2 regions of the Variovorax sp. 10L421 genome follow, and region 2 is predicted to be linked to the other one. Evidence: riboswitches for the same ligand, from Rfam matches in the RefSeq annotation. Region 2 holds a riboswitch; the other holds the start of a gene.
The links. A riboswitch is a leader RNA that binds a small molecule or an ion and turns the genes downstream of it on or off. The one in region 2 is predicted to bind cobalamin.
Positions count from the first base shown of each region.

Region 1: it holds a riboswitch for cobalamin, as region 2 does, so the genes downstream of both, AC1DFC_RS04500 (TonB-dependent receptor domain-containing protein) here and AC1DFC_RS28215 (TonB-dependent receptor) in region 2, are expected to answer to the same signal.

Region 1 covers NZ_JBFTJJ010000002.1:101,534-105,606, reverse strand. The annotation lists gene AC1DFC_RS04505 (ClcB-like voltage-gated chloride channel protein) at 1-848, opposite strand, end outside; cobalamin riboswitch at 904-1,163, shown strand; gene AC1DFC_RS04500 (TonB-dependent receptor domain-containing protein) at 1,252-3,168, shown strand; gene AC1DFC_RS04495 (cobyrinic acid a,c-diamide synthase CobB) at 3,153-4,073, shown strand, end outside.
Region 2 covers NZ_JBFTJJ010000037.1:31,832-35,904, forward strand. The annotation lists gene AC1DFC_RS28210 (PepSY domain-containing protein) at 1-279, opposite strand, end outside; gene AC1DFC_RS28215 (TonB-dependent receptor) at 291-2,477, opposite strand; cobalamin riboswitch at 2,607-2,885, opposite strand; gene AC1DFC_RS28220 (hypothetical protein) at 2,973-3,194, opposite strand; gene AC1DFC_RS28225 (hypothetical protein) at 3,349-3,753, shown strand; gene AC1DFC_RS28230 (cation:proton antiporter domain-containing protein) at 3,765-4,073, opposite strand, start outside.

The sequences.
Region 1 (4,073 bases), on a different contig from region 2:
AAAGCCAGCCGCCACGGCAGCGTCAGCAGCAATCGCGAGAACAGTGCGCGGCTGCCCTGCAGCGCACGCAGGAAGCCGACCGCGGCAAAGCCCAGCAGCACGCCGAGCACGCAGAACAGCATGACGTCGGCGCCATGGATCTCCGGGAACGCCGGCATCCTGTACGGCGGCTGGTAGCCGGGCAGCGCCCGCATCGCCACGTTGGCGACCACCGAGGCGATGATGATCGGCCCCACGTTCTCCATTGCGATCGAGCCCAGCACGATCTCGGCGACGAAGAAGGCGCCGGCGATGGGCGCGTTGTAGGCCGCGGTCAGGCCCGCCGCCGCGCCGCAGGCCACCAGCAGCCGCAGCCGCTCGACCGGAAAGCGGAACACCCGCCCCAACAGCGAAGCCGCCAGCGCCGCCAGCTGCACCATCGAGCCCTCGCGCCCGATGGAGCCGCCGCTGCCGATGCTCACCAGCGACGACGCACTGCGCGCCAGCGTCTGCGCCACCGGGATGCGTCCGTCGCCGAGCACGATGGCTTCCATGTAGTCGGAGGTGGCGCTGCGCTGCGCGACGCGTTTCGCCAGCACGAGCAGCAGCCCGGCCACCAGCCCGCCCAGCGTGGGGCAGGCAATGCGCGCCCACCACGGCAGGTGCTTCGCCATCGCCACCAGCCCTTCGCCCGGCCCGAGCACCAGGTGCTCGAAGGCAAGGAGCGCCGCGCGGAAGACTTCGGTCGCCAGCGTGCCCAGCAGGCCGGCCCCGATGGACCACAGCAGCATCGACTGCCAGCCCGAGATGCCGAAGAGACGCTGCAGCGCTGAACGAAGATCCAGGAAAACCGAGGCGGGCCGCATCATGGCCGCCGATGTTAGCGGCGACCGCAACTTTCGAATTAACCCGCCGCCGGCAGGCTCTAAAATCCCGCCCGTTGGTGCCTGCGGCGTGGTTCACGCGCCGCGGTTCAACGGGAAGCAGGAGTGGAAGCCCCCGACCTCATCAGGTCGGAACAAGGCCGAAGCCGCCTGCGCTGCCCCCGCAACGGTCAAGCAGACGGCGCCGCAAGGCGCCAACCCCTTTCCATCGAAGCCACTGGGTGCCCTGAAACAGGCGCCTGGGAAGGCGGCAGGGGTCGTTCTGCCAGCCCGGATACCGGCCAACAAGGCGGCTGCCGCATGCGTGATCGTTGCATGGGGCGGCCATGGCGCCCAGGCGCCGGCGGGGAGGCCGGCGAGGGGTATTGACGTTCGTTCGGCTCATTCCATGATTTCCCACGTTTGCTTTTCTCGCGGCCGCGCTCCTGCGCGCCGTTTCCGCCACGCCTGCCTGCCGCTGGCGCTGGCTACCGCCTTCGGCGGCCTGGCCCATGCACAGGAGGCCCCCACGCTCGGCGAAACGGTGGTCACGGCCAACCGCACGCCGCAGGCGCTGTCGGACCTGGTGGGCGACGTGTCCATCGTCGACCGGCAAACCATCGAGCGCAGCGGCGCGACCGGCGTGGCCGACGTTCTCTCGCGCCTGCCCGGCATCGAGATCTCGCGCTCGGGCGGCTTGGGCAACGCCACCAGCCTGTACATCCGCGGCGCGGAAACGCGCTTCACGGCGGTCTACCTCGACGGCGTGCGCATCGACTCGCAATCGACCGGAGGCGCCGGCTGGGAAGGCATTCCGCTCTCGCAGATCGACCGCATCGAAGTGCTGCGCGGCCCGGCCGCCGCGGTCTATGGCTCGGATGCCATCGGCGGCGTGATCCAGCTCTTCACCAGGCGCGGCGAAGAGGGTGTGGCGCCTTACGCGGGCATCGGCTTCGGCAGCAACGGCCTGCGCAAGATCGAAGGCGGCGTGAGCGGCAAGTCGGGCCTGTTCGACTATTCGTTCGGCGTGGCGCATGAAGAAAGCAAGGGCTACAACGTGCAGCCCGCCAACAAGCGCAACGTGGTCAAGGACGGCTACGCCAGCCCCGACCGCGACGGCTACACCAGCACCTCGGGCAACGTGAAGCTGGGCTTCCAGATCACGCCCGACCAGCGCATCGATGCCACGCTGCTCACCAGCGAGGCCAAGGCCGGCTACGACGCCGCCGTGTCCTACAGGACCAGGCCGCCGATCCTGTTTCGCGACGACGAGTCGACCAATACCCTGCGCACCGCCGGCCTGACCTGGTCAGCCAAGTGGAACGACGTCTACAGCACCCGCGTGCAGGTGACCGATTCGCAGTCGGTCTACAAGACGCAGCCTTCGTTCTACCGCACCGAAACCAACCTGCGCGGCTACCTGTTCCAGAACGAGTTCCGCTTCGGCCCGCACCTGGTGACGGCCACGCTCGAACGCCGCGAGGACGCACTCGAAAACGCACCCACCACTACATCCAAGCTGCTGTCGCGCGATCGTTCGCAGGATGCGATTTCGCTCGGCTACGGCTTCGTGCAGGGCCCGCATTCGCTGCAGCTGCACGTGCGCCACGACAAGGACAGCGAGTTCGGCGGCAAGACCACCGGCAGCGCGGCCTACGGCTATGCCATCACGCCATCGCTGCGCTTCACGGCTTCTGCGGGCACGGCCTTCCGCGTGCCCACGCTGTATCAGCGCTTCAGTGAATTCGGCTTGGCCACGCTCAAGCCGGAATCGAGCCGCAACGCCGAGCTGGGCCTGCAGTTCACCGAAGGCGCCACGCAGGCGGGCATCGTCGTCTACAGCAGCCGCGTGCGCAACCTGATCGGGTTCGATGGAACGGCCAAGGGCTGCGCCTCCTCGTTCGGCTGCTACTCGAGCACCGCGCGCGCCCGCTACCAGGGCGTCACGTTGTCGGGCAGCCAGCGCTTGGGCGACGTCACGCTGCGCAGTTCGTTCGACTTCCAGGACCCGCGCGACCTCGCCACCCACAACCTGCTGGCCCGCCGCGCGCAGCGCCACGCCACCCTGGGCGCCGACTGGCGCATTGCCGGCTGGACGCTGGGCGCCGAGGTGCAGACATCGAGCCGCCGCTACGACGATGCAGCCAACAGCGTGAAGCTCGGCGGCTACACCGTGCTGAACCTGTCGGCCTCCACGCAGATCACGCGTGACCTCAACCTCGTGGCGCGCGTTGACAATGTGGGCAACAAGGACTACCAGTACGCGCGGCTGTACGCCAATGCCGGCCGCACTGCGTACGTCGGTCTCAAGTGGACGCCTCACTAAGCCAACCCTCGCCACGAAGCGGCGCCGCCGGTGCCGAGGCGGCCTCGTGCGCCGCCGTGCTGGTGGCTGCCCCGGCCTCGGGGCAGGGCAAGACCACCGTCGCGGCGGCGCTCGCGCGGCTGCATGCGCGCCAGGGCCGCCGGGTGCGCGCTTTCAAGTGCGGGCCCGATTTCCTCGATCCGCACTGGCTGGCGCTGGCCACCGGCGCGCCGGTGCATTCGCTCGACCTCTGGATGACCGGCGAGGCCGATTGCCGGGCGCGCCTGCGCGCCGCAGCGGCCGAATGCGACCTGCTGATCGTCGAAGGCGTGATGGGTCTGTTCGACGGCACGCCCAGCGCGGCCGACCTTGCCGAGCGTTTCGGCCTGCCGGTGCTCGCGGTGATCGATGCGCACGCCATGGCCGGTACCTTCGGCGCGCTGGCCTACGGGCTGCAGAACTTCCGGCCCGGATTGCCGTGGGCTGGCGTGCTGGCGAATCGGGTGGCCAGCGAAAGGCATGCGGGCATGCTGAAGGACGCATTGCGCGAGCCTTCGCAATGGCTCGGCGCCTTGCCGCGCGACGCAGGCTTCACGCTGCCCGAGCGGCACCTGGGCCTCGTTGCCGCCACCGAACTCGGCGATGCGATGGCGCGGCTCGATGCGGCGGCCGATGTGCTGGCCGCCACGCCGCTCGGCAGGATGCAGGCCAGTCAGCTGCCGCAGGTGCGCTTCGAAGCGACTGAACCTGAAGCAGCGATCCCGGCGTTGCTGGCCGGGCGCACCATCGCCATCGCGCGCGATGCGGCCTTCTCGTTCATCTATCCCGCGAACCTCGACGTGCTCACTGCGCTGGGCGCGCGGCTCTCCTTCTTCTCGCCACTTGCGGGCGATGCCCTGCCGGCCTGCGACGCCGTCTGGCTGCCC
Region 2 (4,073 bases):
GCTGTCGCCGCCCTGCATCTCCAGCACCATGCGCCGCGGCGGCTGGGGTAGTCGATCGAGCGCGGCAGCGGGCGACACCGCCGCCTGCCCGAAGCGCAGCGGCGCGAGCCCCGCCAGCCGCTCTTCGTCCGTGAGGTTGGGATACCCCACGTACATCATCACCACGCCCGAGACGAACCACATGGCGAACAGCAGGCAACCGCCGATGCCCAGCCATCGATGCGTCCAGTAGAGCCAGTGCCGAATTCGCGGCCAGGCGCGGCGCCATGCAGAGGTCATGAGGGCACTGCTCAGAAGTTGACCAGCGCCGACAGCTCGAACGAGCGCGGCCGCCCCAGCAGCCACTGGTTGCCGCCGTTCGAGAACGACACCGGATAGCGCCGGTCCGCCAGGTTGTAGGCGCGCAGCGCGAGCTTGAGCGACGGGTTCGCCTGCCAGCTCACGCCTGCGTCGGCCACCGTGTAGGAACCGATCTTGCGCGAGTTGGCCGTGTCGGCCTGGCGCGGGCCGACGTAGCGCACGCCGAACTCAGCCTCCCACTGCGGCATGAAGCGCCAGTTGAGCCACAGGTTGGCTGCCTCCTCGGGCACGCCTGTGGGCGTGTTGCCCGTGCGCGAGACCAGCGACTGGCCGACCAGCTCATTGAAGTCGTCGTAGCGCGCACGCAGCTTGGCGACGTTGGCTTCGAGCCTCAGCGTGGATGTCAATGCCAGGTCGAGCGTGGCCTCGACGCCTTCGGACGACTGCTTGCCGATCTGCTGGGTGATGGTCGGGTCGGTCGCGTCGCGCGAGAGCAGCTTGTTCTTCTCGATGCGATAGGCCGCCACCGTCCAGGCACCGCGGTTGTCGGCCAGCTGGCGCTTGTAGCCGACCTCGACCTGCTTGCCGGTGCTGAGGTCGAAGGCCGCCTGCGAAGTCGAGGTCGTGACCAGCGAGCCCAGCGGATCGGCCGCGCGCGCCACATGTGCATAGAAAGACTGCGACACATCGGGCGCATAGACCACGCCGAGTCGGCCGGTGGCGTACTCGAAGGTCTTGCCGAAGCTGTTGGCGGCGTTCAACAGGTCGGTGCGCGCGATCTTCGCGTGATCCCAGCGCAGGCTGCCCACCACCGACCACTGCTGGTTGAAGGCCAGCTTGTCCTCGGCGAAGAAGGCGTAGGTGCTGGTCCTGGTCTTGTAGCGCGGCGTGTAGGCCACGGGCGAAGCGTAGTAGCCGGGGTTGAAGACGAAGGGGTCGACCACCGAGCGGCCGCCATAGGGCGAGTCGTTGGTGTGCGTGAAGTCGATGCGGTTCGCATCGAAGCCCACCAGCACCTGGTTGGCCAGGCCGAACAGACCATGCCTGAAGGTGGCGTCGGTGCGGTTGCCGATCTGCTCCTGGTCATGGCCGATCTCCAGGTAGTCGCCGCGCGTCACGCGCCGCGTGGCGGCGTTGTAGGTGTAGGTTTCGCTGTTGCGCCAGTGGCGCTTGCTCTCCAGCCGGTAGAGCTGGTTGCGCACGGTGACGGCATCGTTGGGCGTCCACTGCGCGTCGAGCCGGGTCCACTTGTCGCGGTACTTGATCTCGGCGTCGTCCACGTTGTAGTTCTGGCGCAGCGTCTGGCTGCCCAGGCGGCCGTCGATCAGCGGCACGCCGTAGTAGCGCTGCGGCGACTGGCTGCCTTCGTCGTGCGACAGCGTGAACTGCAGCTGCCGCGACACGTCGAGCCGCACGGTCGCGCCCACGGCGAGGCTCTCGGCCTCCCCGCGCTGCATGAAACCGTCGGTGGCGCGGTGGCTGATGTCGAAGCGGTACGAGAGCCTGTCGTCGATCGCCCCGCCGCTGCCGAAGGCCACCTGGCGGGTGGCGTCGGAGCCGAGCGTAACGAGCGCCTCGTTGCGGATCGGGCCGCGCGTGGGCTTCCTGGGCACCACGTTGATCGCGCCGCCGATGGCGCCCTCGCCGTACATCACCGAGGCCGCGCCGCGCAGCACCTCGATGCGATCGACCGACCAGGTGTCGAACGGAAAGGTGACGGTGCCCGCGCCCGCATACAGGCGCGTGCCGTCGAACAGCTGCATCACCGAGCCGTGGCCCGAGAAGCCGCGCGCGGCCATGGCGGTGCCGCCGTTGCCGGGGCCGGGCGAGCCGGTGATGCCGGTGGCGCGGGTAGCGGCGTCGATCACCGAGACGTCGCCGCGCGCGCGGATGGTGTCGCCCGTCAGCACCTCGATGCTGGCCGGCGTTTCCAGCGGCGTGAGGCCGAGGCGGCTGCCGGTGTACGAGGGTTCGTCGATGACCAGCGGCGTGTGCCGCTCGGCCTCGACCTGCACCGGCCTCAAACCATGGCCGCTGCCGGCCGCTTCATCCGGCGATTGCGCGAAGCCGGCGGAAGGCCCGAAGGCCAGCCCCAAGCCCAATGAGAAACCCGAAAGGCGCGCCCAACGCAGCGGCGTACCCATGCAATCGCGCGCCGGCGATGCTTGCTGACCCATTTGATCTCTCCTGCGACCTGCGTCCCCGCAGGCTCCCGACCGATAGAGGAAGCAACGGAAGAGGCGAAGGGACTGCGGCGGTCCGCGCGAGCGCGAGGCGGCAGGCCCGGACACGCACTCCCGCAGCGTCCGAAGGCGGTTGCGAAGGCCGGTATCCGGGCTCGCGGAGCGCCGCGGTGTGCTGTGGGATTGCACACCGCGGCCGAAACCCTCGCCTTCCCACGCCGATGCGCAGTGGCTGCCCATGCCTGCGTGGAAGCAGGCATGGGCGTGAGGGTTTCCAGATCCGCCGACCGTTGCGGGGGCAGCGCAGGAATTGACGCGTCAAGATCGACGCGGCGCACCTGCTTCCCGTTTAACCCCGTGGCCATCACATGGCGTGCGGGGCACCTTCGAACCGTGTTGCCTGGCGCAAGTCAGTTAATAAGAACTGACACACCAGGGCGGGCGGGATTATAGGGAACGGCCTGCGGCAAGCCGCATTGCGCCAGAACTTCAGGCGGGCTTCCCGTCGGGTCCGAACAGCCGCCGCAGCACGGCCACGCCCGCCACCAGCGCATTCGAGTAGGTGGCGTAGGGATCCTGGGCGGCCTCCAGCGGCATGTAGACGTGGGAGGTTTCGCCCGGCGTGTCGTCGACCGCCTCCATCAGCACCCAATAGAACTCGCCCGCTTCCAGTTCATGGACGGTGAGTGCGACGTTTCTTGATAAGGACATGGAAATGGGCGTGACGGGATGGTCTGTCCTGAATGGGCGGGGAACGCATGCGGTTGACAGTGCTTTCGGGGTTCTCCTACAGAGCCCGACCCGCGCGCGGCCTAATGTTGTAGTCAGGGATCTTCGAAGAACCTCAAAAGAGCCAGGAGGCATCATGAAGCATTTCACTCTTGAACCGAACATGCGGTCGAGCATCGGCGGCGCCTTTTACCCGACCGGCTACTCGATGGTGATGTTTCCGAGCGCAGAAGATGCCAACCGCATCGGTCACCGCCTGATCGAAAAAGGCATGAGTGGGGACGAGGTCTACCTGCTTCCCGCGCAAACGGTGCTGGCCGAGATCACCCCGACCGTGAAAAGCTCCGACGATCCGTTGCCGTCCGCCGGCACCGATGCCGCGACCGTACGCGCCTTTACCAAGCTGGCGAACGAAGGCCACACCGGCCTGCTGGTCAGGACCCGCGACAGCGCGACGGCCGAACGCCTGATGGAACTGGTGCGCACGGTGCCCTATTCCATCGCCCAGCGATACCGCACGCTGGTCATCGAAGACCTCTGACGGCACGGGCGTCAAGCAGGCACGGCCATCGACACGGCCCGCTGGACCACGTCGCGCGCCATGGCCTGGGCCAGTTCCTGTTCGCCCAGGAACACGGTGGCGGAAGTCTCCTGCGTGAGCAGCCGGGCCTCCTGCTCGTTGTGGCTGCGGATCACGGTCTGGATGGTGGGGTTGAGCGTGCGGGCCGTCTCCATCATCTGGCGCACGTTCATGGCGTCGGGCGTGGCCACCACCAGCACGCGGGCACGCGCAATGTGCGCCTGGATCAGCACGGCCGGATCGGCCGCGTCGCCCCACACGGCCGGCGTACCGGCCTCGCG